DNA from 3 places in the Pseudomonas sp. GW821-FHT11G12 genome. Region 1 is predicted to be linked to each of the others. Evidence: predicted binding sites of a transcription regulator. Region 1 holds the regulator's gene; each other region holds the start of a gene.
The links. Region 1 encodes FliA, which starts transcription of late flagellar genes. Its sites were predicted from a motif close to CTAAAGTTTNNNNNNNNNNNGCCGNTAA; they were not measured.
Positions count from the first base shown of each region.

Region 2: the regulator FliA is predicted to act here: its motif matches at 7,542-7,569, upstream of flgM (flagellar biosynthesis anti-sigma factor FlgM).
Region 3: the regulator FliA is predicted to act here: its motif matches at 3,156-3,183, upstream of AC1RR7_RS22845 (methyl-accepting chemotaxis protein).

Region 1 is NZ_JBXARH010000012.1:105,737-116,036, forward strand. Features, by position in the region: gene flhA (flagellar biosynthesis protein FlhA) at 1-1,916, shown strand, start outside; gene flhF (flagellar biosynthesis GTPase FlhF) at 1,928-3,268, shown strand; gene fleN (flagellar synthesis regulator FleN) at 3,382-4,212, shown strand; gene fliA (RNA polymerase sigma factor FliA) at 4,209-4,949, shown strand; gene AC1RR7_RS27905 (chemotaxis response regulator CheY) at 5,117-5,488, shown strand; gene AC1RR7_RS27910 (protein phosphatase CheZ) at 5,506-6,294, shown strand; gene AC1RR7_RS27915 (chemotaxis protein CheA) at 6,348-8,618, shown strand; gene AC1RR7_RS27920 (protein-glutamate methylesterase/protein-glutamine glutaminase) at 8,668-9,798, shown strand; gene AC1RR7_RS27925 (flagellar motor protein) at 9,798-10,300, shown strand, end outside.
Region 2 is NZ_JBXARH010000005.1:401,981-412,280, forward strand. Features, by position in the region: gene AC1RR7_RS18170 (lysozyme inhibitor LprI family protein) at 1-331, opposite strand, end outside; gene AC1RR7_RS18175 (tetratricopeptide repeat-containing response regulator) at 554-2,158, shown strand; gene AC1RR7_RS18180 (sensor histidine kinase) at 2,155-2,847, shown strand; gene AC1RR7_RS18185 (glutamine synthetase family protein) at 3,067-4,308, shown strand; gene AC1RR7_RS18190 (MFS transporter) at 4,377-5,747, shown strand; gene AC1RR7_RS18195 (flagellar brake protein) at 5,822-6,568, opposite strand; gene AC1RR7_RS18200 (flagella synthesis protein FlgN) at 6,664-7,131, opposite strand; gene flgM (flagellar biosynthesis anti-sigma factor FlgM) at 7,180-7,506, opposite strand; gene flgA (flagellar basal body P-ring formation chaperone FlgA) at 7,701-8,462, opposite strand; gene AC1RR7_RS18215 (chemotaxis protein CheV) at 8,545-9,477, shown strand; gene cheR (protein-glutamate O-methyltransferase CheR) at 9,525-10,300, shown strand, end outside.
Region 3 is NZ_JBXARH010000008.1:265,288-275,587, reverse strand. Features, by position in the region: gene AC1RR7_RS22855 (NAD(P)/FAD-dependent oxidoreductase) at 1-763, shown strand, start outside; gene AC1RR7_RS22850 (HvfA family oxazolone/thioamide-modified RiPP metallophore) at 977-1,384, shown strand; gene AC1RR7_RS22845 (methyl-accepting chemotaxis protein) at 1,459-3,084, opposite strand; tRNA gene AC1RR7_RS22840 (tRNA-Pro) at 3,244-3,320, opposite strand; tRNA gene AC1RR7_RS22835 (tRNA-Lys) at 3,418-3,493, opposite strand; tRNA gene AC1RR7_RS22830 (tRNA-Pro) at 3,499-3,575, opposite strand; tRNA gene AC1RR7_RS22825 (tRNA-Asn) at 3,585-3,660, opposite strand; gene clpB (ATP-dependent chaperone ClpB) at 3,959-6,523, opposite strand; gene pgeF (peptidoglycan editing factor PgeF) at 6,655-7,377, opposite strand; gene rluD (23S rRNA pseudouridine(1911/1915/1917) synthase RluD) at 7,374-8,336, opposite strand; gene AC1RR7_RS22805 (outer membrane protein assembly factor BamD) at 8,489-9,505, shown strand; gene AC1RR7_RS22800 (PP0621 family protein) at 9,632-9,865, shown strand; gene AC1RR7_RS22795 (sensor histidine kinase) at 9,855-10,300, shown strand, end outside.

The DNA of each region.
Region 1 (10,300 bases):
CGGTGTTCCCGACGATCCTGCTGGTGGCGACGCTGTTGCGGCTGGCGCTGAACGTGGCGTCGACGCGGGTGGTGATGCTCCACGGTCAGGACGGCCACGCCGCTGCCGGTAAGGTGATCCAGGCCTTCGGTGAGGTGGTGATCGGCGGTAACTACGTGGTCGGTATCGTGGTCTTCGCGATTTTGATGATCATCAACTTCGTCGTGGTCACCAAGGGTGCCGGGCGGATTTCCGAGGTGAGCGCGCGTTTCACACTCGATGCGATGCCCGGCAAACAAATGGCAATCGACGCCGACCTCAACGCCGGTCTGATCGACCAGAACCAGGCCAAGGCCCGTCGTTCCGAAGTCGCCCAAGAGGCTGAGTTCTACGGTTCGATGGACGGTGCCAGCAAGTTCGTTCGCGGTGACGCCATCGCCGGCCTGCTGATTCTGTTCATCAACCTGATCGGCGGCATGGCCGTCGGTATCTTCCAGCACAACATGACCTTCGCCGACGCCGGCAAGGTTTACGCCCTGCTGACCATCGGTGACGGTTTAGTGGCGCAATTGCCATCACTGTTGTTATCTACAGCGGCAGCAATCATGGTGACCCGTGCTTCCGGTTCGGAAGACATGGGCAAGCAGATCAATCGCCAGATGTTCGCCTCGCCGAAAGCGCTGGCGGTGGCGGCCGGTCTGATGGCGGTCATGGGCCTGGTGCCGGGCATGCCGCACTTCTCCTTCCTGAGCATGGCGGCCCTGGCGGCTGGTGGCGCGTACCTGTTCTGGAAAAAGCAGAACGTCGCCAAGGTGCAGGCGCTGCAAGAGGTTCAGCGTCAGCAGGAGCTGCTGCCTTCGCCGGCCCGCGCCATGGAAACCAAGGAGCTGGGCTGGGACGACGTGACGCCAATCGACATGATCGGCCTGGAAGTCGGTTATCGCCTGATTCCGCTGGTGGACCGCAACCAGGGCGGGCAATTGCTGGCGCGGATCAAGGGCGTGCGCAAGAAGCTCTCGCAGGATCTGGGCTTCCTGATGCCGACCGTGCACATCCGCGACAACCTCGACCTGGCGCCGAGTGCCTATCGCCTGACCCTGATGGGCGTGATCCTGGCCGAAGCCGAGATCTACCCGGATCGCGAACTGGCGATCAACCCGGGGCAGGTCTACGGCACGCTCAATGGTATTACCGCCAAAGATCCGGCTTTCGGCCTGGAGGCGGTGTGGATCGAAGTCAGCCAGCGTGCCCAGGCACAATCGCTCGGTTACACCGTAGTGGACGCCAGTACCGTGGTCGCCACGCACTTGAACCAGATTCTGTACAAGCACTCCAGTGAGCTGATCGGCCACGAAGAAGTGCAGCAACTCATGCAATTGCTGGCCAAGAGCTCGCCAAAACTGGCGGAAGAGCTGGTGCCGGGTGTGGTGTCGCTGTCGCAACTGCTCAAGGTGCTGCAAGCACTGCTGGCCGAACACGTGCCGGTGCGCGACATCCGCAGCATTGCCGAAGCCATCGCCAACAATGCCGCCAAGAGTCAAGATACCGCCGCTTTGGTGGCCGCTGTGCGGGTCGGCGTTTCTCGCGCCATCGTCCAAAGCATTGTAGGGACTGAGTCGGAGCTGCCAGTTATCACGCTGGAGCCAAGGTTGGAACAAATATTGCTCAATAGTCTGCAGAAGGCAGGACAAGGCTCGGAAGAGGGCGTTCTGCTGGAGCCAAGCATGGCCGAGAAGCTGCAGCGTTCGCTCATCGAAGCGGCGCAGCGTCAGGAAATGCAAGGTCAGCCGGTGATCCTGTTGGTAGCAGGCCCGGTTCGCGCGATGCTCTCGCGCTTTGGCCGCCTGGCAGTCCCTGGACTGCATGTGCTGGCCTACCAGGAAATTCCGGACAACAAGCAAGTGACCATCGTTGCGACAGTAGGGCCCAACGGCTGAGGTAGTGGTTTATGCAAGTTAAGCGTTTTTTCGCCGCCGATATGCGTCAGGCCATGAAGCTGGTTCGTGATGAGCTGGGCGCTGATGCCGCCATCATTGGCAACCGCCGCATTGCCGGCGGCGTCGAGCTGACGGCGGCGCTGGATTACAAATTGTCGGCGCTGGCGCCACGGGTTCCGAACATGGAACTCGAAGACGAGCTGCGCAAGACCCAGTCGCGCATCGTCACCGCCCAGGCCGAGTTGAGCATGCGTGGTGAGGCCGACGGCAACACCAATCGCCAGTTGTTCTCCGGTCTGCCATTGACCGCCGGCCTGCCGCTGACGGCTGCCGAGCCTCTGACAGAACCGACTTACGCTGCTCCGGCGCGTCCAGCTCCGGCACCTGCGCCGGCTGCCGCTGGCGTTGATCCGCGTGCGCTGGATTCGATGCGTTTCGAACTCAACAGTCTGCGCGAGCTGATGGAAGTGCAGCTCGGCACTCTGGCCTGGAATCAGCTGCAAGGCAGCCGTCCGGCTCAGGCGAACCTTTATCGTCGTCTGCAACGCATCGGCTTGTCCGGCCCGTTGTCCCGCGACCTGCTGGTGCTGACCAGCGATATCGAAGAACCTCGTCAGGCCTGGCGCATGTTGCTGGCGCACCTGGCGCGGATGATCGCCACCCCGGAAGTCGAGCCGCTGGAAGAGGGCGGGATCATTGCCATGGTCGGTCCTGCCGGCATGGGCAAGACCACCACCCTGGCCAAACTGGCCGCCCGTTACGTGCTCAAGTACGGCGCGCAGAACATTGCGCTGGTGAGCATGGACAGCTTCCGCATCGGTGCTCAGGAACAGTTGAAAACCCTGGGCCGGATCCTCAATGTGTCGGTGACCCACGTCGACCCGGGCCAGTCCCTGGTGCAGGCGCTGGATCCACTGCTGCGCAAACGCGTGGTGCTGATCGATACCGCCGGCCTGCAGGCCAGCGATCCGGCACTGCGCATGCAGCTGGAAAGCCTGGCCGGTCGTGGCATTCGGTCGAAAAATTATCTGGTACTGGCAACCACCAGCCAGAAACAGGTTCTAACCGCCGCTTATCACAGTTACAAGCGTTGCGGGCTCGCCGGGTGCATCCTGACTAAACTGGATGAGACGGCCAGCCTTGGCGAAGTGCTGAGCCTGGCGATCAGTCATGAACTGCCGGTCGCCTACCTGACCGACGGCCCACGGATTCCGGATGATCTGCATCTGCCGCGCCGTCATCAATTGGTCAGCCGCGCCGTCAGTGTGCAAATGCAGGAAGAACCCAGCGAAGAAGCCATGGCTGACATGTTCGCTGATATCTACCACAGTCCCACCAAGCAGGTTGGCTGAGGTAATGAACAGTTTTTGTACCTACATCGATGGTCTGCCATGCATTGTTCCGGTTGTGAACGCGCAGCCAGTAATGTGGCCTCCGTCTATGCAAGACAAGGTAAAGAAATAACATGGGCAGCATGCATCCCGTACAGGTGATCGCGGTGACCGGCGGCAAAGGTGGCGTCGGCAAGACTAACGTGTCAGTGAACTTGTCCCTGGCGCTGGCAGAGCTTGGCCGTCGGGTCATGCTGCTGGACGCCGACCTGGGTCTGGCGAACGTCGACGTTCTGCTGGGCCTCACGCCCAAACGTACCCTGGCCGATGTGATCGAGGGCCGCTGCGAGCTGCGCGACGTGCTGTTGCAAGGCCCCGGCGGGATCCGCATCGTGCCGGCCGCTTCCGGCACGCAGAGCATGGTTCACCTGAGCCCGGCCCAGCATGCCGGTCTGATTCAGGCGTTCAGCGACATCGGCGACAATCTCGACGTACTGGTGATCGACACCGCTGCGGGTATTGGTGACTCGGTAGTCAGTTTTGTTCGCGCTGCGCAAGAAGTGTTGCTGGTGGTCTGCGACGAGCCGACCTCGATCACCGACGCCTACGCGCTGATCAAACTGCTCAACCGCGATTACGGCATGAACCGCTTCCGCGTCCTGGCCAACATGGCCCAGAGCCCGCAGGAAGGTCGCAATCTGTTCGCCAAGTTGACCAAGGTCACGGATCGCTTCCTCGACGTCGCCCTACAATACGTCGGTGCGGTGCCTTACGACGAAAGCGTGCGCAAGGCGGTGCAGAAGCAGCGTGCGGTCTATGAAGCCTTCCCGCGTTCCAAGTGCGCACTGGCGTTCAAGGCGATCGCGCAAAAGGTCGACACCTGGCCGCTGCCCGCCAATCCGCGCGGCCACCTCGAATTTTTCGTCGAGCGCCTCGTGCAGCAAACGGCAGGACCTGTGCTATGACCGCCAGCGGTATGAATTTCTACAAGAAGTCGGCACGTGACGCGCAGTACGAGCTGATCGAGCGTTACGCGCCACTGGTCAAACGCATTGCTTACCACTTGCTGGCGCGATTGCCGGCCAGTGTGCAGGTCGAAGACCTGATCCAGGCCGGGATGATCGGCCTGCTCGAAGTCTCGACCAAATACGACGCCAGCAAAGGCGCCAGTTTCGAAACGTACGCGGGCATCCGGATCCGCGGCGCCATGCTCGATGAAGTACGCAAGGGGGACTGGGCACCGCGCTCGGTTCACCGCAACACCCGTATGGTCAGCGACGCGATTCGCTCGATTGAAGCTAAAACCGGCCGTGACGCTAAAGATCACGAGGTTGCGGCCGAACTCCAATTGAGTCTCGACGATTACTACGGGATTTTGAACGACACCCTGGGCAGCCGACTGTTCAGTTTCGACGACCTGTTGCAGGACGGCGAACACGAAGGGCTGCACGAGGATGGCGCAAGTGCTCATCTTGAGCCGTCGCGCGATCTGGAAGATGAGCGCTTCCAGGCTGCGTTGGCGGACGCGATTGCCAATTTGCCGGAGCGTGAGCGACTGGTGTTGGCGCTGTACTACGACGAAGAGCTGAACCTCAAGGAAATCGGTGAAGTCCTTGGCGTCAGTGAATCGCGGGTCAGCCAGTTACACAGCCAGTGCGCGGCCCGCTTGCGGGGGCGTTTGGGGGAGTGGCGAGCGCGCTGAAGGCAGTGTGGGGACGCTGCGAACGAGGCTGGTGCGGTGGTGAACGGCACCGGTCTTGCTCTGTTGTGCTCCAGACAGTCATCGAGTGCTTTGCCGGATTGATTGAAATGGCGCGTCCAGGTGCTGGGCGCGTTTAAGACTGCTTGGAGGTCGAATTGAACAAAGACATGAAAATCCTCATCGTTGATGACTTCTCAACGATGCGGCGGATCATCAAGAACCTGTTGCGTGACCTTGGGTTCACCAACACCGTTGAAGCCGACGATGGCACCACTGCCATTCCGGTGCTCAACAGCGGCAGCATCGACTTTCTGGTGACCGACTGGAACATGCCTGGCATGACCGGTATCGACCTGCTGCGTCACGTGCGCGCCGATGAAAAACTCAAGCACCTGCCAGTGCTGATGGTGACCGCTGAAGCCAAGCGCGAGCAGATCATCGAAGCGGCCCAGGCCGGCGTTAACGGCTACGTGGTCAAACCTTTCACGGCTCAGGCGCTGAAAGAAAAAATCGAGAAGATTTTCGAACGCATCGGCTGATGACGCGCGGGGGAGCTATGGAGCATAACGAATCTTCACAGGGCGACTTCGAGTCGACTCTGAAAAAACACGCGGTCGAACTGGTCGAAAGCCTTGAAAAAGGCAGGTTCGGCGACGCTGTGCAACTGATCCATGAGCTCAATCAGACCCGTGACCGTGGCCTGTACCAGGAAGTGGGCAAGCTCACGCGCGAACTGCACAGTGCAATCGTCAACTTCCAGATCGACCCGCATATGCCGCAGGCCGAGGAAGTATCGCAGATCACTGATGCGACCGAGCGTCTGGGCTATGTGGTCAAGCTGACTGAAGCGGCGGCCAACCGCACCATGGACCTGGTGGAAAGCGCCACGCCGGTGGTCAATGGCCTGGCTGACGAAGCCCAGGCGTTGAGTGCCGACTGGGGACGTTTCATGCGCCGTGAAGTCGGGGCTGAAGAGTTCCGCGAGCTGGCGCGTCGGGTCGACGGTTTTCTGGCACGCAGCAGCGCGGACAACCGCGCGGTGTCGAGCAACCTCAACGACATTCTGCTGGCCCAGGATTACCAGGACCTCACAGGTCAGGTGATCAAGCGCGTGACCCAGTTGGTCACCGAAGTCGAAAGCAATCTGCTCAAACTCGTGCTCATGGCCAGTCAGGTGGACCGCTTTGCGGGCATCGAACATGACCGTGCGGCGATGCTCGCTGAAAAAGATCCACAAAAACATCTCTCGCAGGGTGAAGGTCCGCAGATTCATGCCGATAAACGAGAAGACGTTGTGTCCGGTCAGGACGATGTGGACGATTTGTTATCCAGCCTTGGATTCTAGAGTTTTGGAATTATAGGTTTTTTGGGTTTTTAGACCTGTAGGAGCACCCCCTAATGAGCTTCGGCGCCGATGAAGAGATCCTTCAGGATTTCCTGGTTGAGGCCGGCGAGATTCTTGAGCAACTGTCCGAACAACTGGTCGAGCTGGAAAGCCGTCCGGATGACGCAGATCTGCTCAACGCAATTTTTCGCGGTTTCCACACTGTAAAAGGGGGCGCCGGCTTCCTTCAGCTCAATGAGCTGGTGGAGTGCTGTCACATCGCCGAAAACGTGTTCGACATCCTGCGCAAGGGTGAGCGTCGCGTAGATGCAGAACTGATGGACGTGGTGCTCGAAGCGCTGGACGCGGTGAACAGCATGTTCAGCGAAGTCCGCGATCGCAGCCCGATTACTGCCGCAACCCCGGAACTGCTGGCCGCCCTGGCGCGTCTGGCTGAACCGCAATCGGCGGATGAAGCCCCGGCTTCGCCTGTTGCCGAGATGATCGAAGAACTGGTCGTCGAAGGCGATTCGGGCGATATCACCGATAACGAATTTGAACAGTTGCTGGACTCGCTGAACGCCGTCAAGGCCGAAGCTGAAGCCCCGGCGGCTGCCGCTGCGCCTGCTTCCGATGAGGCAGCCAGTGATGAAATCACCGACGCCGAATTCGAGTCGCTGCTCGACCAGTTGCACGGCAAGGGCCAGTTCGCGGCCGACGCCGTGGCACCGACAGCCGCTGCACCGGCTGCTCCGGCGGCGGGCGACAGCTCCGACATCACCGACGACGAATTCGAAGCCTTGCTCGATCAGTTGCACGGCAAGGGCAACTTTGCCGTCGATGCGCTGGAATCGGCGATTGCGTCGGTGCCTGCATCTGCTGCTCCGGCAGCGGCTGCGGCCGGTAGCGATCTGATCAGCGACCATGAGTTCGAATCGCTGCTCGACGATCTGCATGGCAAAGGCAAGTTCACTGACGTCGCCACCGGTGCCGTGGTGACGGCCGGCAATGCTTCTGCTGTTGCAGCACCTGCCGCCAAGGCCCCGGCCGCTGCGGCAAAACCTGCTGCAAAAGCGCCTGAGCCTAAAGCCGAACCGGCCAAGCCAGCCGCCGCTGCTGCACCGGCTCCGGCCCGTGCGCCGGCGACTCCGCCACCGGAAAAACCGGCGAGCGAAGCCGAAACCACCGTTCGTGTGGACACCGCACGTCTCGACGAAATCATGAACATGGTCGGCGAGCTGGTACTGGTGCGTAACCGTCTGGTGCGCCTGGGCCTGAACAGCGGCGACGAATCGATGCAGAAGGCCGTGTCGAACCTCGACGTGGTCACCGCCGACTTGCAGACCGCGGTAATGAAGACCCGGATGCAGCCGATCAAGAAAGTCTTCGGCCGCTTCCCGCGTCTGGTTCGCGATCTGGCGCGTCAGCTCAAGAAAGAGATCAACCTGGAACTGGTGGGCGAAGAGACCGACCTCGACAAGAACCTCGTCGAGGCTCTGGCCGACCCGCTGGTCCACTTGGTGCGCAACGCGGTCGACCACGGTATCGAGTCGCCGGAAGAGCGCGAAGCCTCGGGCAAGGCCCGTGGCGGCAAGGTGATCCTGGCCGCCGAGCAGGAAGGCGACCATATCCTGCTGTCGATTTCCGATGACGGCAAAGGCATGGACCCGAACGTCCTGCGTGCCATCGCCGTGAAACGCGGTGTGATGGACAAGGATGCCGCCGATCGCCTGAGCGACACCGAGTGCTACAACCTGATTTTCGCCCCGGGTTTCTCGACCAAGACCGAGATCTCCGACGTGTCCGGCCGTGGTGTCGGCATGGACGTGGTGAAGACCAAGATTTCCCAGCTCAACGGTTCGATCAACATCTACTCGACCAAGGGCGCCGGCTCGAAAATCGTCATCAAGGTGCCGCTGACGCTCGCGATCATGCCGACCCTGATGGTGATGCTCGGCAACCAGGCGTTCGCGTTCCCGCTGGTGAACGTCAACGAAATCTTCCACCTCGACCTGTCGACCACCAACGTGGTGGACGGCCAGGAAGTGGTGATCGTGCGGGACAAGGCGCTGCCATTGTTCTACCTCAAGCGCTGGCTGGTCAGCTCCGCGGCTCACGAAGAGCAGCGTGAAGGCCATGTGGTGATCCTTTCGGTGGGCACTCAGCGGATCGGCTTCGTCGTCGATCAACTGGTCGGCCAGGAAGAAGTGGTCATCAAGCCATTGGGCAAAATGCTGCAGGGAACCCCGGGCATGTCCGGCGCCACCATTACCGGTGACGGCCGCATTGCGCTGATTCTCGATGTTCCAAGCATGCTCAAGCGTTACGCCGCACGGCGTATTTGAATCCGGGGCGGCGGGGCGACAACGTCCCGCAGCACCTAATGGAGTGTTTATGGCAGTCAAAGTCCTGGTGGTGGACGATTCGGGTTTTTTCCGCCGCCGCGTCTCGGAAATTCTTTCAGCGGATCCGAGCATCCAGGTTGTCGGTACGGCAACCAACGGTAAAGAGGCGATCGATCAGGCCCTGGCCCTCAAGCCGGACGTGATCACCATGGACTACGAGATGCCGATGATGGACGGCATCACGGCAGTGCGGCACATCATGCAGCGCTGCCCGACCCCGGTGTTGATGTTCTCCTCGCTGACCCATGAAGGCGCCCGGGTAACCCTGGATGCGCTGGATGCCGGTGCGGTGGATTTCCTGCCGAAGAATTTCGAAGACATCTCCCGCAATCCGGAGAAGGTCAAGCAACTGCTGTGCGAGAAGGTGCACAGCATCTCGCGCAGTAACCGTCGTTTCAGTGCCTACAGTGCGCCGGCGCCTGCCGCTGCGCCTGCGCCGACTCCGGCAGCGGCGCCGTCGAGCTTTGGCAGCCACAGTGCTCCGGCTCGTCCGGCACCTGCGCCTGCACCGGCTCGCGCTCCGGCGGCCAGCACTTCGTCGGCAGCGCCGAAACGCAAAGCCTACAAACTGGTGGCTATCGGCACGTCGACTGGCGGCCCGGTTGCCCTGCAACGGGTTCTGACCCAGTTGCCGGCCAACTTCCCGGCGCCGATCGTGCTGATCCAGCACATGCCGGCAGCCTTCACCAAGGCGTTCGCCGAGCGTCTGGACAAGCTCTGCCGCATCAGCGTCAAGGAAGCCGAGGATGGCGACATCCTGCGTCCGGGCCTGGCGCTGCTGGCGCCGGGTGGCAAGCAGATGATGATCGACGGCCGTGGCGCGGTGAAAATCCTGCCGGGCGACGAGCGTCTGAACTACAAGCCTTGCGTGGACATCACTTTCGGTTCCGCGGCGAAGTCCTACAACGACAAAGTTCTGGCGGTCGTATTGACCGGCATGGGCGCCGACGGCCGCGAAGGCGCACGCCTGCTCAAACAGGGCGGCAGCACGGTCTGGGCCCAGGATGAAGCCAGCTGCGTGATCTACGGCATGCCGATGGCCATCGTCAAAGCTGACCTCGCGGATGCGGTGTACGGCCTGGACGATATCGGCAAGCACATCGTCGAGGCGTGTATCTGATGGATGTTCTAAGCCTTATCGGGATCATCATGGCGTTTGTCGCCATCATCGGCGGCAACTACCTTGAAGGCGGCCACCTCGGCGCGCTGGCCAACGGCCCGGCGGCGCTGATCGTGCTGGGCGGCACCATCGGTGCCGCGCTGCTGCAATCTCCGATGAGCGCGTTCAAGCGCGCCATGCAGATCCTCGCCTGGATTTTCTTTCCGCCGCGTGTCGATCTGGCTGGCGGCATCGACCGCGTGGTCAACTGGAGTCTCACCGCCCGCAAGGAAGGCCTGCTGGGTCTGGAAGGCGTGGCGGATGCCGAGCCTGATGCCTACTCGCGCAAAGGCCTGCAACTGCTGGTCGACGGCGCCGAGCCGGAAGCGATCCGCAGCATCCTCGAAGTGGATTTCTACACTCAGGAAGCCCGCGACATCGAGGCCGCCAAGGTCTTTGAAAGCATGGGCGGCTACGCGCCGACCATCGGTATCATCGGTGCGGTGATGGGCCTGATCCACGT
Region 2 (10,300 bases), on a different contig from region 1:
AGGCGACGGCGTCGATCCACTGCGCATGCAATCCTTCTATGCGATGTGAATAGCTCCGATTCAGGCAATCCACATCTTCGCCGCACGCTTCCCTTGTCTTCAGCCACTCGCGCTGGGCAGTCTTGATCCCGGCCTGTCCCGGCGCAATAGCCCTGATTAACCGCCCATAAATCGAGGCCATCTGCGCATCCAGCTCATACAGAGGCTTGTTCGCACAAATGGTGGTTTCCACAACACTCACAGCCTTTGTGCAGTCCATTCCGCGCGCCTGTGCCTGCTGGAAAAACAGCAGTGCACAGGCCGACACGATGTAGCGTCCTTTGATGTACACGATGAAAACCTTGAAGTAGGAGGGTGGGAGCAGGCGCGCAGGGTAATCGCTGTACAACGAATCTTGAAGCCCCGCTTCAAGAGAACCGTTGATCCGGCCGATAACCCGTTCGGTGACTTCAGAGTCGCACGAAATCGCTTGATAGCATTTGGCCGGCAGCTATCATCTGCGCGCCTGAAATTTGCCCTCGGTCCATCCTCTTCAATTGCCTGGAAATCCTCGATGCTGTCGTATCACCAAAAGAGTTTTCTGATCGTCGATGATTTCTCGGATTTCCGCAGTTCCGTACGCTCGATGTTGCGCGAGCTGGGCGTCAAGGACGTGGACACCGCCGACACCGGTGAGCAGGCGCTGAAAATGTGCGCGCAGAAGTCCTATCACTTCATCCTCCAGGACTTCCACCTCGGTGACGGCAAGAAAAACGGTCAGCAGGTGCTGGAAGACCTGATGGTGGACAAGCTGATCAGTCACGAAGCGGTGTTTGTGATGGTCACCGCCGAGACCAGTCAGGCGATGGTGCTCAGTGCCCTGGAGCACGAGCCGGATGCGTACCTGACCAAGCCGTTCAACCGCATCGGCCTGGCCCAGCGCCTGGAGCGTCTGGAGCAGCGCAAGACCCTGCTCAAGCCGATTCTGCAGGCCCTCGACCGTGGCAAACCGGTCGAAGTGCTCAACGCCTGTATCGCCCTGTGCAAACAGGACATCCGCTATTCGCCGCTGTGCCTGCGTTACCGCGCCGATGCCTTGCGCGACATGAATCAGAACGAAGCACTTGAGCGGCTGTATGACAGCATCATCGCCGACCGACCGCTGCCATGGGCATTTGCCGGTCTGGGCAAGTTGCTGTTCAAGCGCGGTCAGATTGCCCAGGCCAAAGGCGTGTATGAAAAAGCCCTGAAGGTATTCCCGATGATGCCGGCGCTGTACGACGGCATGGCGGATGTCCTGGTGGCTGAAGGCGATACCAAGGGCGCGCAACAGGTGCTGGAAGAGGCGATCCGTCTGTCGCCGCTGGCGGTACGTCGCCAGGCACTGCTCGGCAAACTGGCGATGGCCAACGAGGATTTCGACACGGCGTCGCGGGCCTACCGTCAGGCCGTGTCCCAAGGCGCGCAGTCGCGCTTCAAGGACCCGGAGAGCAATCTGGGCCTGGCCCATGCGCTGATCAGCAAGGGCAGCGAGAAAGGCCTCGATACCCGCACGCGACTGGAGATCAACACCACCCTCAGTGCCGTGGCCAAGGAAAACCCGACCGACCCCGGCCTGCAGATTCGTGCGCGTCTGATGAAGGCCACCAGTCTGCTGCTCAACGACGCCGAGACCGCCGAGAAACTCACCGAGCAAGCGCTGATGCGTCTCGACGGCATGGAGCAGTTCATGAGCCCCGAAGCCGCGCTGCTGGTCGCCAAGCAATTGCAGATGCTCGGCCAGGCCGAGGCGGGCACGTCGATGCTCAAGAGCTGCGCGGAAATCTACGGCGATGACCCGACGGTGATGAAAGACATCGCCAAGCTCACCGACGACCCGACTATTCTCAGCTCCAGCAATGCCGCCGCCGACCTCAACCGTCAGGGCGTGCGCGTGTACAAGACCGGCAACCTGGTGGAGGCCCGCGAGGTATTCCGCAAGGCGCTGAAGATGCAACCGAAGAACATCAGTATTGCGCTGAACATGGCGCAGTCGCTGCTGCACGGCACCGACACCAGTGTGCCGTCGGCGGAGCTGGAAGAATGTCGGGCCTGCCTGAAACTGGTGGGCATGATGCCCGACACCGACGCGCGTTATCCGCGTTATCAGAAGCTGAAAAGCAAGGCGTTTGGCGAATGAACCAAGACGAGCAGGCACTGGACTTTTCCACGGTGATTGCCTCCACCGTGCACGACATGAAGAACTCTCTGGCCATGCTGATGCAGGCTCACAGTCAATGGCTGGCGCGTCTGCCCGAGGCCCAGCGCAAGGTGCCGGAGCAGGGCGTGATCGACTTCGAATTCGCCCACCTCAACGGCATGCTGGTACAGCTGCTCGGGCTGTACAAGCTCGGCGTCAACCAGATGCCGTTGCAGCCGGCCTATCACGAGCTGGACGATTTCATCGAGGCGCAACTGGCGGCTCATCAAGAGGTTTTCGCCAGCCGTGGAATCATCGCCACATACGAAGTCGACCCGCTCAGCCCCCTGGGTTTCTTCGACCGGGAACTGATCGCCTCGGTGCTCGGCAACTGCATCAACAACGCGATCCGTTACGCCCGTGAATCGCTGCTGATCACCGTCAGCGACGAAGCCGGGCAGCTGGTTCTGAGCATCAATGACGATGGCCCCGGTTACCCGGTCGAGATGCTCGAGCGTCAGGCCGATTATGTGCAGGGCATCAATCACAGCAGCGGCAGTACCGGCCTCGGTCTGTACTTCGCCGGACGCATCGCGGCGCTGCATCAGCGCAACGGTGTCGGTGGCCGGACCGAGATCCGCAATGGCGGGCCGTTGGGTGGCGGTGTGTTCAGTATTTACCTGCCCTGAATCACGGATTCATCGACTCGAAGTCTTTTTGTTGGCCGCTGCTTGATATTCCGAACAGCTGAAGCCTATTTTGTCCGGGTCGCCGTTCGCGGCTCGCACAATAACAAGGATTGCGTCATGACAACCGATGGCCAGCGTTCACTCGCGCAGCGATTGACGGGCATTGATGAGATTGAATGTGTCACGCCGGATTTGAACGGCGTACCACGAGGCAAGGTAATGACCGCCGAGGGTTTCCTCGAAGGGCGGCGTTTGCAGATGGCCCGGGGGGTGCTGCTGCAATGCATCATGGGGGGCTATCCCGCTGCGCGGTTCTACGGCAGCGATGATGGCGACCTGGCGCTGGTGGCCGACCCTGCGCAAATCCATCCTCTACCGTGGAGCCAGGAGCCGCGCGCGCTGGCCATCTGTGATGCCGACGAACTGACCGGCGAAAGCTCCAACCTGTCGACCCGTGGCCAGCTCAAGAAAGTCATTGCTCGCTACGCAGCTCTCGGCCTGGCGCCGGTAGTGGCGACTGAACTCGAATTCTTTGTGTTCGCTCCGAACACTGACCCGACCCAACCGTTCCAGCCGCCAGTCGGTCTCGACGGTCGTCGCGAGGATGGTCATTCGGCGTTCAGCGTCAGTTCCAACAACGGTCTGCGACCGTTCTTCAGTGAAGTCTACAAATGCATGGCGGCCCTGGGCCTGCCGCGCGATACCTTCATGCACGAAATGGGCGTCAGCCAGTTCGAGATCAACCTGTTGCACGGTGATCCGCTGTTGCTGGCCGACCAGACCTTCCTGTTCAAGCACCTGCTCAAGGAAGTCGCGCTCAAGCATGGCCTGACCGTGGTCTGCATGGCCAAGCCGCTGGCGCACACGCCGGGCAGTTCGATGCACATTCACCAGAGCATCGTCGAAATCGGCAGCGGCAAGAATGTGTTCAGCGATGAGAACGGTCAGCCGACCGCGATGTTCCGCCACTTCATCGGCGGGCAGCAGGCGGGCATGGCCGACTTCACTGCGCTGTTTGCACCGAACGTCAATTCCTACCAGCGCCTGTGCCATCCCTTTGCGTCGCCGAACAATGCCTGCTGGTCTCACGACAACCGTGCTGCCGGCCTGCGGATCCCGGCCAGTTCGCCGGTTGCCCGTCGGGTTGAAAACCGTTTGCCGGGCGCCGATGCCAACCCTTACCTGGCGATTGCCGCGAGTCTGGCGGCCGGTCTGCACGGTATCGAACATGAGCTGGAGCCGAGCGCGCCGATCCAGGGTGAATTCGAAGTGCCGGACAATCTTTCGCTGCCGTGCACGATGCACGCTGCACTTGAGCGTCTGAAACGCAGCCAGTTGGCCAAGGAACTGTTCGGCAAGGAGTTCATCGAAGGCTACATCGCTTCGAAAACCATGGAGTTGACCAGTTTCTTTGATGAAATCACTCCCTGGGAACGGCGTGTTCTAGCCGCCCAGGCCTGACGAACTGTCGCCATCGGGCTATCGTTTGATAGCCCGATACTCACCGCAAGGAGCCGCTCGGAACGCCGATGCGCCAAATCTGGAAATCCTTTCGAGCGTTGTATTTCGCCTCGCTGATGATGTTGATCGGCTCGGGCCTTCTTTCTACTTATCTGGCTTTGCGTCTGGCGGCCGACCATGTCGACGGACTGTGGGTCGGTGCGTTGATGGCGGCCAACTATTTCGGTCTGGTGCTGGGCGGCAAGATCGGTCACCGGTTGATTGCCCGGGTCGGGCATATCCGCGCTTACTCGGCGTGTGCCGGGATCGTCGGCGCGGCGGTGCTCGGTCATGGTCTGGTGGACTGGTTGCCGGCCTGGCTGGTGCTGCGGACCATCGTCGGTCTCGGCATGATGTGCCAGTACATGGTGATCGAGAGCTGGCTGAACGAACAGGCTGACGCCAACCAGCGCGGCGTGGTGTTCAGCGGCTACATGATCGCCTCGTACCTGGGGCTGGTACTCGGTCAGCTGATTCTGGTCATGCACCCGGGGCTGGGCCTGGAACTGCTGATGCTGGTCGCCCTGTGTTTTGCTCTGTGTCTGGTGCCGGTGGCACTGACCCGGCGGATTCACCCGGCGCCGCTGCATCCGGCACCGATGGAGCCTCGCTTCTTCATCAAGCGCGTACCGCAGTCGTTGAGTACGGTACTCGGTGCCGGTTTGATCATCGGTTCGTTCTACGGTCTGGCGCCGCTCTATGCCTCGCAGCAGGGGTTGTCCACCGAGCAGGTCGGTCTGTTCATGGGTACCTGCATTTTCGCCGGGCTGCTGGTGCAGTGGCCGTTGGGTTGGCTCTCGGACCGCTATGACCGGGCCTTGCTGATCCGTTGCTTTGCCGGGTTTCTGGCCGTAGCCGCGTTGCCGCTGGCGATCCTGCCGCAGGTGCCACTGGAGGTCTTGTTCGGCGTCGGTTTCCTGTGCTCGCTGGTGCAGTTCTGCCTGTACCCGCTGGCCGTGGCGTTCTCCAACGACCATGTCGAAGGGGATCGGCGGGTCTCGCTGACGGCGATGCTCTTGGTGACCTACGGGGTCGGCGCCAGCATCGGGCCGTTGTTGGCCGGTGTGTTGATGAAAATGTTCGGTAGCCAGAGCCTGTATGCGTTCTTCAGCTTCTTCGCGCTGGTGCTGGTGTGGCGCATCCGGCCGAAAGCCGTGACCAATCTGCACCAGGTCGACGACGCACCGCTGCATCACGTGGCGATGCCGGACAGCATGTCCAGTTCGCCGCTGGTGGCCGCGCTCGATCCGCGGGTCGATGAGCAAGTGGTGCAGGAGCAGATGCAGAATAACGCCGCGCCTGAACCGGCACCTGAGTCTGCACCTGAATCTGAGTCACCTGTGGAGCCTGAGGCCGGCAACGACAATCCTGCGCCGGACATCAGCGGCGCCAGGCCTTGATTCTGAAAAAACACCAGGCATAAAAAACGGGCAGTCACCGCAAGGGACTGCCCGTTTTTCATGGTGCGTACGAATCAGAGATCGTCTTTGTCGAAACGCCGTGCTTCACGTTGCAGCTGATAGACGAAACGCTCGACGTTACGCGCCGCCGGGCCGCTGATGTTGTGAAAACGCAGGCCGGCGAAGGTGATGTTGAGTTTTTCTTCGAAGTGCAGGTAGCGCAGCTCGACCGATGTTGGCTGATTGCCGAACAGCGGCGGGGCGATCAGGCGATCGTAGACCTGGCCCAGTTGCAGGCGGTCGGTGATATCACCTTCAAAACGCAGCTTGCAGCCGGTGGCGGAAATATCCAGCAACTTGCCACCGATCGGCGACTTGAGCTTTTCGCCACCCAGTTCGACGCTGACCAGATCGGTCAGCTTCAGTGCCGCGCGAAAGGCGTTGCGGCGCTGGTGATAGACCACTTCGGTGGGCATCTCGCCAATGTAAAAGCGGTCACCGTCGGATTCCTTGATATCCAGCGTGCCGTTGCATTCCCAGGCAATGCGTACGCCTTCATGGAAACCTTCGACCTTGAACGGCTCGCCCGCCAGCAGGAAGCGTTCGCCATCGCGCGGGATCATTTCATCCAGGGCAATCGTGGCGGTATCCCGGTCAACCTTGATCAGGTAGCTCTGGAAGCGCTGGCTGCGTTCGTGAAAGGTGATGATCAGCGGATCGTGGCTCTCTTGCAGCTGGCGCAGGTTGCTGGAGATTTCCAGAGGCGTGGTGAGCACCTTTGGTGGCTGCGGAGAATCATCCGCGCTGAGGACGTTGGACACGTTAAATCAATCTCCAGACAAAATTTGACTACGGCTGGCCAGTATTTTGCCAGCATGTTTCGCGCGTTGATAGGGCGCAAGCATAGAAGAACGCATCACGCCTGACTGAGCGCGCGGGGTTTCTGCAGTTTGGAGAAGGTGCCACTGGCGTCATAGAGCGCGGGTGGCTCGCCGCCGGTGAGGATTTTCAGCTGATTGGCCGTGGCGGCCTGCTGAATCACGATCGACTGGCCATTTTTGGCATTGGTCGCCTGGCACTGGGCGATCAGATCGGTCAGAACGTCGCTCTGGGTCAGCAACTGCTCGCCGATGCTCGACTGGCTGGCCAGCTGTTCCAGGCCTTGACGGTCGAGCGACAGATTGAGGCTGGCGAGGATTTCGCTGCGTTTGCGGCCATGCTGCTCAAGCAGAATGATCAATGCCTGTTTGCGCGCCAGAATTTCTTCCAGCAGCGGCATGTCGCGACCGTGCAAGGCGAGGGACTCGGATTGCAGTAACTCCAGCAATTGTTGAGCTGGAGCAAAGTCGTCGGTGATCAGTTGCAATAAAGTAGTGTCGTGCATGGCTGGCCTTGGGTTTTAAGCGTCCAAAAGCCTGGCGCTGACCGAGGCCTAGCGCTGGGCTTCGAAGTTGAGCAGTTTGCTGGCTACACGGTTGCTGTCGACTTTATAGCTGCCATCGGCAATCGCTGCTTTCAACTCGGCCACGCGGGCTTTGTCGACGGCAGGCTGATCGCGCAGCTTGTCAGTGACCTTCTGCAACTGTTGAGCCTCATTGCTGAGGTGTACCGATTCCCCGCTTTTTGCGGTACTGGCCTGTTCGGCCGGGGTATTCAGCGTCGCGGAAGTACCGGTTTCGGCGGTTTCCTTAGGCGTGCTGGTACGTGTACTGCCCGTAAGTGACGAGGAGCTGTTCAAACGGCTGAAATCGATGACCATGTTAAAAACCTCTGGGAATTTGGACGCTTGCCATGTTCTCGGCCATCCCCTGGAAAACTTTAGGCTCTTTTACCAATGAGCCTGCATGCGCCGCACAGATCCTGCTGCGGCACAGTTTAGGGAACAGCTCAGGTTGGCGCCAGTTTTCTGCGCGATCCCTCACGAGGCTTTCCTGTCATTGCTCCAATCGTTGCTCACATTGCCACTTCCACCTGGCCCGGCGCCATGACCTGCGCCTTGATGACCCGTTGGGAATTGAGGTTTTTCACTCGAATCTGTTCTTTCAGGCCACCGTTGGACAGGGCCTCGCCCGGCATGCGCACGGAGAGCGTGCCGCTGCGGGCGGTAATCACCACTTGATCGCCTTTGCGAACGACTTCCGCCTGTTCCAGATGCACCAGGGTAATCACTTGGTCGGCGACCGTTGGTCGGGTTAATTTTTGCCCGATCGCCTCATCCACCGACGTCAGGAAGCCCTGGTTGATCAGGCTCACATCATGCTCGCGCAGGGTCACGTCCTGAGGCTCGATGATGCCGGCGCGCTTGAGCGGGCGAGTGGTGGTCACGACCGGGCGAAACAGGCGGACTTGAGCGGGTACGAACACGGTCCAGGGGGAGGCGCCTTCGCAGCGAACCTTGACGGTTACGCGTCCCAAAGGACGTGCCGGGCTCTCCAGCGACGCTGTCAATTCCTTGTCGCACATAGGCATGTGCATGCGCGGATCGAGCTGCTTGACCTCGATTTCATAACGCCCTTCCGTTTGACTGGTAGCCAGATAGTCTTCTACGGTGAATTCAAGAAAGCCCTGAGTGACGCCGATAAGCATGTCAGGCAAGGTAACCGCATCAGCAATGGCAGGGCTGCCCGCGAAAAACAGGCAAGCGGCAGACACCGCGCAAAGTCCTCTGCGAAGGGGGGATGTCAGGCGTCGGAAAAATGTCGTTTGAATGTTCATAAGAGTTAAAAAGCAAGCGCCGTGCCGTTTAGCAATGAATGTGCGTCGCAACAACACTTGGCGTTGGTGTAGGAGTCTGGGCATGGCTGGTGTAATGGATTCGGTGAACCAGCGCACGCAACTGGTGGGGCAGAATCGCCTGGAGCTGTTGTTGTTCCGTCTCGACGGCCAGCAACTCTACGGGATCAACGTGTTCAAGGTTCGGGAAGTGCTGCAGTGCCCGCAACTGACGCTGATGCCCAAGTCCAGTCCTGTCGTGTGCGGGGTGGCGAATATCCGGGGGGCGACCATTCCGATCCTTGATCTGGCAATGGCAACCGGCTCCGGGGCGTTGAAAGACAAGAACAGTCCGTTCGTGATCATCACGGAATACAACACCAAGACCCAGGGTTTCCTGGTGCGCTCGGTGGAACGTATCGTCAACATGAACTGGGAAGAGATCCATCCGCCACCCAAGGGGACCGGTCGTGATCATTACCTGACCGCTGTGACTCGGGTGGACAATCAGTTAGTCGAAATCATCGACGTCGAGAAGGTGCTGGCGGAAGTCGCACCGACACCGGAAGCGATTTCGGTCGGCGTGGTGGATGTCGAGACCCAGAGCAAGGCGCTGTCTCTGCGGGTGCTGACGGTCGATGACTCGTCGGTGGCGCGCAAGCAGGTGACGCGTTGCCTGCAGACGGTTGGCGTTGAAGTGGTGGCGCTGAACGACGGCAAGCAGGCGCTGGATTACCTGCGCAAGCTGGTCGATGAGGGCAAGAAGCCGGAAGAAGAGTTCCTGATGATGATCTCCGACATCGAAATGCCGGAGATGGACGGGTACACCCTGACGGCCGAAATCCGCAGCGACCCTCGCATGCAAAAGCTTCATATCATCCTGCATACTTCGTTGTCGGGTGTGTTCAACCAGGCGATGGTCAAGAAGGTCGGTGCCGATGACTTCCTGGCCAAATTCCGTCCTGATGACCTGGCATCCCGGGTAGTCGACCGGATCAAAGCAGCAGATATCAGCTAGGGACTTTTCGTCCCTGGCGATCAACACGATTTAAGAGGCGGCATCATTTGTCTACGGGTAATTTGGATTTCGAACAGTTCCGGGTCTTCCTGGAAAAAGCCTGTGGCATTTTGCTCGGTGAAAACAAGCAGTACCTGGTCTCGAGCCGTCTCAACAAACTGATGGAGCAGCAAGGCATCAAGTCCCTGGGTGAGCTGGTACAGCGCATCCAGACCCAGCCGCGCAGCGGTTTGCGCGAGCAGGTGGTCGATGCCATGACGACCAACGAAACCCTGTGGTTTCGCGACACCTATCCGTTTGAAGTCTTGAAGAACAAGGTGCTGCCCGAAGCGATCAAGGCCGCTCCCAACCAGCGTCTGCGGATCTGGTCGGCGGCGTGCTCGTCGGGTCAGGAACCCTATTCGCTGTCGATGTCGATCGACGAGTTCGAACGGACCAACATCGGTCAGTTGAAAATGGGCGTACAGATCGTTGCCACGGATCTGTCCGGCAGCATGCTGACCAACTGCAAGACCGGCGAGTACGACAGCCTGGCGATCGGTCGCGGTTTGTCCGCCGATCGTCTGCAGCGCTACTTCGACCCGAAAGGGCCGGGACGCTGGGTGATCAAGGCGCCGATCAAGAACCGGGTGGAATTCCGCTCGTTCAACTTGCTCGACAGCTACGCAAGCCTTGGCAAGTTCGACATCGTGTTCTGCCGCAACGTGCTGATCTACTTCTCCGCCGAGGTGAAGAAAGACATCCTGTTGCGTATTCACAGCACGCTGAAGCCGGGCGGTTATCTGTTCCTCGGCGCTTCCGAAGCGCTGAACGGTTTGCCGGA
Region 3 (10,300 bases), on a different contig from region 1:
GGGCGTCGAACTGGCGGCCGAGCTGCACAACGCCGCTCATGAGCTGGCGGCCTACGGTCTGGACCGGATCAAACCGGAAAACATGCACATCACCCTGATCGAAGCCGGGCCACGGGTGCTGCCAGCCCTGCCGGAACGTATCAGCGGGCCAGTGCACAAGACTCTGGAAAAACTCGGGGTCAATGTGATGACCAACGCGTCGGTCAGCCAGGTCACCGCCGACAGCCTGATCACCGCCGATGGCAACGAGATCAAGGCCAGCCTGAAAGTCTGGGCTGCCGGGATCCGCGCGCCGGGTTTCCTCAAAGACATCGATGGCCTGGAAACCAACCGCATCAACCAGCTGCAAGTGCTGCCGACCTTGCAGACCACCCGCGACGAAAACATTTTCGCCTTCGGTGACTGCGCCGCCTGCCCGCAACCGGGCTCGGATCGCAACGTTCCGCCACGGGCCCAGGCTGCGCACCAACAGGCGTCGCTGCTGGCCAAGTCGCTGAAACTGCGGATCGAAGGCAAGACCCTGCCGGAGTACAAGTACACCGACTACGGCTCGCTGATTTCGCTGTCGCGTTTTTCGGCTGTGGGTAACTTGATGGGCAACCTGACCGGCAGTGTGATGCTCGAAGGCTGGCTGGCGCGGATGTTTTACGTGTCGCTGTACCGCATGCACCAGATGGCGCTGTACGGCCCGTTCCGCACCGCCATGCTGATGCTGGGCAGCAAGATCGGACGCGGCACCGAGCCGCGCCTGAAGCTGCACTGATGTAAAACGCTGTGGGGGCGGGCCTGCTCGCTCCCACAGGGTTTTGTCTTTTACTGTATCTGCCCCCGCTTTCCCCACCTTCGCTTACAAACGCCCCCGCTCCTCGACACAGACGCGATACACCGCCACCGCTTAATGGCCACACCCGAGCACACCTGCTCCGGCTGATCGCCCTTAACGTGTGGTTGCGCAGTGCAACCGAAGGAGAATGAAATGACCCGCACTTCGAAAATTGGCAAAACCTCCCTTGGCCTGGTCGGTGCCGTACTGGCTGGCGGCCTGATGCTGTCCGGCTCGGTGTTCGCCGCACAACCGCTGGCCCAGGGCTACATGGTTGCCTCGGCTGAAACCTCGGTGAAAACCCCGGAAGGCAAATGCGGTGAAGGCAAATGCGGCGACGCGTCGATGGCCAAGACCGACACCGATGGCGACGGCAAAGTCTCGCGCGCCGAGTTCCTGAAGGTCGCGCCGAAATCTGACTTCGACAAGATCGACACCAACCATGACGGCTTCATCGACGAGCAAGAGGCTTACAACAACGTCAAAGCCAACTTCGAAGCCAACGGCAAGAAAATGCCGAAAGGCCTGTTCGAACACCTGAAAGACCAGGACGGTGCCTGATATTCATTCTGTCCCGACAAAACAAAGCCGCGCTTTCTCTCACGAGGAGCGCGGCTTTTTTACGTCTGCCGGGATTACAGCTGGAAGCGCCGCACCATGCCCTGCAATGCATTGGCCAGTTTCGATAGCTCATGACTGGAAGCGCTGGTTTGATCGGCGCCGGCCGCCGAACGCACCGACAGGTCACGAATATTCACCAGGTTGCGATCCACTTCCCGCGCCACCTGCGCCTGCTCTTCGGCGGCGCTGGCGATCACCAGGTTGCGTTCGTGGATCTCATGCACCGACGCGGTGATGGTTTGCAGCGCCTCACCGGCCCGTTCGGCCAGCACCAGCGTGGTGGACGCACGCGAGGCACTGGCCTGCATCGACTCCAGCGCCAGGCTTGAACCGTTGCGCATGCCTTGCACCATCTGCTCGATTTCCTGGGTCGATTGCTGCGTGCGATAGGCCAGCGCGCGGACCTCGTCAGCAACCACCGCGAACCCGCGTCCGCTCTCCCCTGCCCGCGCCGCTTCGATGGCGGCATTGAGCGCCAGCAGGTTGGTCTGCTCGGCGATCGCCCGGATCACGTCCAGCACCTTGCCGATGTCTTGAGATTGATTGGCCAGTGATTGCACCAACTCGCCGGTGTGTTGCACCTCACTGGCCAGCGCGTTGATGGCGCTGGCGGTTTCACTGACCCGCTCTTGCCCCAGATGCGCCGATTCGCTGGACTGGCGCGTCGCGTCGGAGGTCGACACTGCATTGCGTGCGACTTCCTCGACCGCCGTGGTCATTTCGTTGACGGCGGTGGCGGCCTGTTCGATTTCGTTGTTCTGTTGTTGCAGGCCTTGGGTGCTGTCGAGCGTGACGACGTTGAGTTCGTCGGCCGCGGTCGCCAGTTGCGTGGCTGAACCGTTGATGCCTTGCAGGGTTTCACGCAGGTTTTGTTGCATGGTCGCCAGCGCCTTGAGCAAACGGCTGACCTCATCATTGCCATCGGTCTTGATCGGACGCGTCAGATCGCCTCTTGCGACGTTTTCCGCAGCATCCACAGCGGCGCTCAGGGGGCGAACGATGCTGCGCGTCAGCAGCATCGCCAGGGCCACGGTCGCCAATGCCGCCAGTGCGATGAACAGGCTGACGATGGTGCGTGAGGTTTCGTAGTGCGCGGCGGAGTTGCGGCTTTCTGCGGCGACCTGTTTGGCGAACAGATCTGCCAGGTCGTTGAGTTGCTTGCCGGAGCCGTCGACCACGGTTTTCATGTCGACCAGCAGCAGTTTGGTCAGCTCGTCACGCTTGCCTTGCTCGGCCAGCGTGAACGATTGAGTGATGCCGGCGCGGTAGGCCGCGAAGGTTTTCTTGAACTGATCGTATAACTGTTGCCCTTCCGGGGTGGTGACCAGTCGATCGTACGCGGCGATTTTCTCGCTCAGTTCCTTGTCGCGGGTGTCCATCTGGCTGCGGTAGGTGGCGACGTTGTTCGGGTCCTGATCCAGGGCCATGCGCAGGGAGATGGTACGGATGCGCAGCATGATTTCGCGGATCTCGTCACCGCCGCGGATGCTCGGCAGCCATTGATTCTCCACGGCGACTTCGCTCTCGCGGATGCTCGACATCTGGCCCAGGGCAAACACGCCGAGCAACGCTACCAGCACAGCAATCAGGGCAAAGCCCAGGGCGGCACGGGGAGCAATATTCAACTGACGAAGCAACATGACGAACGCCCTTTTTCTTGTATTGGCCGGATTCAAGGGGCGATCGACGGCAGACCCCTTTCGTTAGCGGGCTATCGGCAAGTTGTACGATGACTTGAATGAAACATTTCTGGAGGACAAAAAAAATCCCCGTATCTTTCGATACGAGGATTTTTAATATGGTCGGGGTAAGGGGATTCGAACTCCTGACATCCTGCTCCCAAAGCAGGCGCGCTACCGGACTGCGCTATACCCCGGTAAAAAAAAGGCGACCTTTCAAAGATCGCCTTCTTCGATCAGCGCTTTTGGCCTCTGATCTTAAGATTCGATCCCAGCGTTAACTGGTTTCAAAAATGGTGGGTCGTGTGGGATTCGAACCTACGACCAATTGGTTAAAAGCCAACTGCTCTACCAACTGAGCTAACGACCCAAAAATGGTCGGGGTAAGGGGATTCGAACTCCTGACATCCTGCTCCCAAAGCAGGCGCGCTACCGGACTGCGCTATACCCCGGCTTGAAATTGGCTCCGTGACCAGGACTCGAACCTGGGACCCAATGATTAACAGTCATTTGCTCTACCGACTGAGCTATCACGGAACTACATATTTCAATTTACTACGGTGAAACTTGCAGCTTCTCGACACCGTTTTCGCATCGCTGCGTTCGTGTGTCTGAGGCGCGCTATTCTACAACCTAGAACACCTCTGTCAACCCCCTAAATTGCTTTCAAGTTAATGATTTGCAACTTATTTCAGATTTCTGCCCAGTGAGCTGAAACCGTGTTGGTGACTGACTGCGGGGCGCACTTTACAAGCCTTTTCCTTTGAGTTCAACAGCCTAACGAAAAAAAAGGCCTCGCAGTGCGAGGCCTTCCTTACTTCACCACCTTCAGGTGTCAGTTGAACGTGATCTCGTCGTTCTCCACGACACCGGTCGCGGTCTCGCCCGGCAGGAAGCGTCCCGACAGGATCAACTGCGCCAGCGGGTTCTCGATCCAGCGCTGGATCGCCCGTTTCAGCGGCCGTGCGCCATAGACCGGGTCGTAGCCGACGGCAATCAGCTTGTCCATCGCCTCCGGGCTCAGTTCCAGCTTCAGCTCGCGCTCGGCCAGACGACTGCGCAGACGACCCAGCTGGATCTCGGTAATGCCCGCGATCTGATCCCGCGCCAATGGCTCGAAGATCACCACTTCGTCGACCCGGTTGATGAACTCCGGACGGAAGTGGGTGGAAATCGCATCCATCACCGCTGCACGTTGCGCCTCACGGTCACCGACCAGTTCCTGGATCTGCATCGAACCGAGGTTGGAGGTCATGACAATCACGGTATTGCGGAAATCCACCGTACGGCCGTGGCTGTCGGTCAGACGACCATCCTCCAGCACTTGCAGCAGGATGTTGAACACGTCCGGGTGCGCCTTCTCGACTTCGTCCAGCAGGATCACCGAGTAAGGCTTGCGCCGTACCGCTTCGGTCAGGTAACCGCCCTCTTCATAACCCACGTAGCCTGGTGGCGCACCGATCAGCCGCGCCACGGAATGTTTCTCCATGAACTCGGACATGTCGATCCGCACCATCGCCTCTTCCGTATCAAAGAGGAATTCGGCCAGCGCCTTGCACAGCTCGGTTTTACCGACACCGGTCGGGCCGAGGAACATGAACGAGCCGCTCGGACGATTCGGGTCGGACAACCCGGCACGGGAGCGCCGCACCGCATTGGCCACTGCGACCACTGCTTCGTCCTGGCCGATCACACGCTGGTGCAACAGGCTTTCCATCTTCATCAGCTTGTCGCGCTCGCCTTCGAGCATTTTCGACACGGGGATACCGGTCCACTTCGAGACGACTTCGGCGATTTCCTCTTCGGTCACCTTGCTGCGCAGCAACTGGTTCTCGCTCTTGCCGTGCTGGTCGACCATTTGCAGGCTGCGCTCCAGATCCGGGATCACCCCGTACTGCAACTCGGCCATGCGGTTCAGGTCGCCTTTGCGGCGCGCGGCTTCCAGCTCCTGACGGGACTGTTCGATCTTCTGCTGAATCTGCGCAGAACCCTGCACCTCGGCTTTTTCCGAGTTCCAGATTTCTTCCAGGTCCGAATACTCACGCTCGTGGCGGACGATTTCTTCCTGGAGTTTTTCCAGGCGCTTCATCGCTGCCTCGTCGCTTTCTTTCTTCAGCGCCTGGGATTCGACTTTCAGTTGAATCAGGCGACGCTCCAGACGATCCAGCACTTCCGGTTTGGAGTCGATTTCCATACGGATGCGGCTGGCCGCTTCGTCGATCAGGTCGATCGCCTTGTCCGGCAACTGCCGGTCAGTGATGTAACGATGGCTGAGCTTGGCCGCGGCGATGATCGCACCGTCGGTGATCGCGACCTTGTGGTGAACCTCGTAACGCTCCTTGAGGCCACGCAGGATCGCGATGGTGTCTTCTTCACTCGGCTCGTCCACCAGCACTTTCTGGAAGCGCCGTTCGAGAGCCGCGTCCTTCTCTATATATTGGCGGTACTCGTTGAGCGTGGTCGCGCCGACGCAATGCAGCTCGCCACGGGCCAAAGCCGGTTTGAGCATGTTGCCGGCATCCATCGAGCCTTCGCCTTTACCGGCGCCGACCATGGTGTGCAGTTCGTCGATGAACAGAATGATCTGCCCTTCCTGCTTCGACAGCTCGTTGAGCAGGGATTTCAGGCGCTCTTCGAACTCACCGCGATACTTGGCACCGGCAATCAGCGCACCCATATCGAGAGACAGCAGACGCTTGCCCTTGAGGCCATCCGGCACTTCGCCGTTGATGATGCGCTGGGCCAGACCTTCGGCAATCGCGGTTTTACCCACGCCCGGCTCGCCGATCAGCACCGGGTTGTTCTTGGTGCGACGTTGCAGAACCTGAATGGTGCGACGAATTTCGTCGTCACGGCCGATCACCGGATCGAGCTTGCCGTCTTCAGCGCGCTTGGTCAGGTCGACGGTGTATTTATCCAGTGCCTGACGCGATTCTTCGTGGTTGGCGTCATTGACCGCTTCACCACCGCGCAGGTTGTTGATTGCGTTTTCCAGCGCCTTTTTGCTCACGCCCTGGCCGAGCAGCAACTTGCCGAGCTTGCTGTTCTCGTCCATCGCGGCGAGCAGCACCAGCTCGCTGGAAATGAACTGATCGCCCTTCTGCTGCGCCAGACGGTCGGCCTGGTTGAGCAGACGCGCCAGATCCTGCGACATGTTCACATCGCCGGTCGGGTTCTGGATTTTCGGTAATTGATCGAGCTCTTTGGTCAGCTCTTTGCGCAGGCTGTTGACGTCGAAGCCCACCTGCATCAACAGGGGTTTGATCGAACCACCCTGCTGTTCAAGCATGGCTTGCATCAAATGCGCCGGCTCGATGGCCGGATGATCGTGGCCGACAGCCAGGGATTGGGCATCGGACAACGCCAACTGTAATTTGCTGGTTAAACGGTCTATACGCATGGGTCACCTTCCTTTTGAGCAGGCCGGACCTAAAAAACCATCCTGAATAAAGAAACCTGCCAGATACCGCTATAGATGCGGTCGATTCTGGAAGATTCAAGCGTCAGGGAGTTGATACAGGTCAGACAAGCTTAGCGGGTGAGCCAGACTAGAGAAGCAAAGCGACCGGTGCGTGGCGCACGGCGGTAGGAAAAGAAGCGCGGATCGGTCACGGTACAGAAACCGCCGCCATAAACAGCGGTGACACCCCGGACCGCCAGACGCAGTCGCGCCAGCTTATAGATGTCGGCCATGAACTTGCCGGCATTGTGGCTCGGAACAAAGGCTGTCGCGGCTTCGGGCAATTGATTGATGAAGACTTCCCGGACTTCCGGGCCGACTTCAAAGGCTTGCGGGCCGATGGCCGGGCCGAGCCAGACCAGAATGTCTTTCGGATCGACGGCCAGGCTGTCGAGGGTGGCTTCCAGCACGCCGGCCGCCAGTCCACGCCAACCGGCATGAGCCGCTGCCACACGAGTACCGGCACGGTCGCAAAACAACGCTGGCAGGCAATCGGCGGTCATCGCTGAACAAGCAATACCGGGTGTTGCAGTCCAGCTGGCATCCGCCGTGGCCACCACGGACGGATCGGCATGCGCCACGGCAATCCCGTGCACTTGCTGCAGCCAGGCAGGCTTTATAGAGAAGTGTTCGGTCAGACGCCGACGGTTTTCGGCGACGGCCTCAGGGCGGTCATCGACATGATCGCCCAGATTGAGGCTGTCGAACGGCGCCTCGCTGACGCCGCCCTCGCGGGTGGTGACACAGGCCTTGACGCTGGCCGGCGCGGGCCAGTCCGGCGTCAGCCAGTTCATCCGACGAATGCCTCGCGATCCTGCTTGAGCAGCGTCAGCAGCCAGACGAAGTCTTCCGGCAACGGCGATTCCCAGCTCATGCGCACACCGGTGGTCGGATGATCCAGCTCCAGGAACCGTGCATGCAGCGCCTGACGCGGGAAGTGCTTGAGCGATTCGACCATTGTCGGGTTCGCCGCCGGCGGAATGCGGAAACGACCGCCGTACGCCGGGTCGCCGACCAACGGGAAGTTGATGTGCGCCATGTGCACGCGGATCTGGTGGGTACGACCGGTTTCCAGCTTCACCCGTACGTGGGTGTGCGAACGGAAACGCTCCAGCACGCGATAGTGGCTGACGGCAGGCTTGCCGCCTTCCATCACCGCCATGCGCTGGCGCTGCTGGCCGTGGCGACCGATCGGGGCGTTGATCTTGCCACCGGCCGTCACCACGCCGATCACGATGCACTCGTAGATCCGGCTGACGCTGCGGCTTTGCAGCTGGGCGACCAGTTTGGTCTGCGCCTGAATGGTCTTGGCCACCACCATCAGACCGGTGGTGTCCTTGTCCAGGCGATGCACGATACCGGCGCGCGGGACATTGATAATGTCCGGCACGTGGTGCAGCAAGGCGTTGAGCAAGGTGCCATCGGCGTGACCGGCAGCCGGGTGCACCACCAGGCCCGCAGGCTTGTTGATCACCAGGATGTCGTCGTCTTCATAGACGATGTCGAGCTCGATGTCCTGAGCGACCCATTCACCCTGGGCCTCCTGCTCGGCGGTCAGCTCAAGAATGGCACCGCCATGAACGATGTCGCGCGGGCGGATGACCGCCCCGTCCACAGTCAGGCGACCTTCTTTGATCCAGGCGGAAAGGCGCGAGCGTGAGTGCTCTGCGAAGAGTTGGGCGGCGACTTGATCGAGGCGTTGGCCGCCCAATTCGGACGGCACCTCTGCGCGAAGTTCAATTTTATCGGACATGCTCGGACTGGGCGTCGGCTACAGCCTTTGGTTTCGGCTGCGCGCTTGTGGTTAAATACGGCGTCTTTTGCCCCGGGGCTTTTCAACGGGGCGCTCATCATAACAGGACGGCCCCGCCCAAGACAGCGGCCGTCATAGGGACGCAAGCCGCCATGCAAGTGAAACACCTGCTGCTGATCGCCATCCTCGCATTGACCGCTGCTTGCTCATCGAAGGAAGTCGTAGACGAAAACCTGAGTGAAGCCGAGCTGTACCAGCAGGCTCAACAGGACCTGGACAACAACAGCTATACCAGCGCCACAGCCAAGCTGAAGGCTCTGGAGTCGCGCTATCCGTTCGGTCGCTACGCGGATCAGGCGCAGCTGGAACTGATCTACGCCAACTACAAGAACTCGGAGCCGGAAGCTGCAAAGTCCGCCGCCGAGCGCTTCATTCGTCTGCACCCACAGCACCCGAACGTCGATTACGCCTACTACCTCAAGGGCCTGACCTCGTTCGACCAGGACGTCGGCCTGCTGGCGCGCTTCCTGCCGCTGGACATGACCAAGCGTGACCCGGGCGCTGCCCGCGACTCCTACAACGAGTTCGCCCAGCTGACCAGCCGCTACCCGAACAGCCGCTACGCGCCGGACGCCAAGCAGCGCATGATCTACCTGCGCAACCTGCTGGCGGCCTACGAAATCCACGTGGCCGACTACTACCTGACCCGTCAGGCCTACGTCGCTGCCGCCAACCGTGGCCGTTATGTAGTGGAAAACTTCCAGGAAACCCCATCGGTCGGTGACGGCCTGGCGGTGATGACCGAAGCCTACCAGCGTCTGCACCTGGACGAACTGGCAGCCTCGAGCCTGGAAACCCTGAAGCTCAACTACCCGAACCACCCGAGCCTGAAAGACGGTCAGTTCGTACCGTCGGTCGCGGAAGCCGACAACCGTTCGTTCCTGAGCAAGGCAACTTTGGGCCTGATCGAATCCCGTCCACCGCTGCCGCCGGGAGAAACCCGCGCCAACCAGGACGTGCAGAAGCAGTTCCAGGACGCGAAAGACGCGATCCCGAACGAGCTCAAGCCTAAAGACGAAAACGGCGACGTGATCGAAGCGCCGGAACCGGAGTCCAGCAACAGCGACCGCTCCATTTTCAGCTACATGACCTTCGGTCTGTTCGACTGATCACTTCGGTGATGCCAAAAAGGGAGATCTTCGGATCTCCCTTTTTTATTGCCGCGTTTTATTGAGCTGTGCGCCTGCCGGGTCCTTGGCTAAACTGCCGGATCATCAGCCAAAAAGCCGCCCATCATGCTTCGTTTACTGTTCTGGATCGCCCTGATCGCCGCCGCCGTCTGGTTGTGGCGCAAATTCAAGGCCCCTGCCGCGCCGACACAATCCCCTCGCGAACAGGATGCCGCGCCCATGGTGCGTTGCGCCCATTGCGGCGTGCACCTGCCGCGCGACCGTGCGCTGAGCCTTCGACAACAGTGGTATTGCAGCCAGGCTCACCTCGAGCAAGGCCCCGGTTCCAGTGATCGCTGAGGCCACCAACGCCACTCGCAAACAGGCACAGCGACTGCTGCGCCTCTATCATCTCTACCGTTTAAGCGTCGGCATCACCCTGGTGTTGCTGATTTCCAGCAACATGGACAACCGCCTGCTGACGTCGGCCGACGACGATCTGCTGCGCAATGGCAGCTGGTTGTACCTGGTGCTGAATATCCTGCTGGTGGTGTTCCTGGAGAACATCCGCCGCCCGGCCCAGTTGTTCGGGCTGGCCCTCCTCGACATCCTGCTGTTGTGCGGGCTGTTTTATGCCGCCGGTGGCGTGGCCAGCCCGATCGGCAATCTGCTGATCGTCTCGGTAGCCATCAGCAATACCCTGTTGCGACGCCGTATCGGTGTGCTGATTGCAGCCATCGGCGCACTCGGTATTGTCGGCCTCAGCTTCCTGCTGAGCTTCAGCCATCCCCTCAG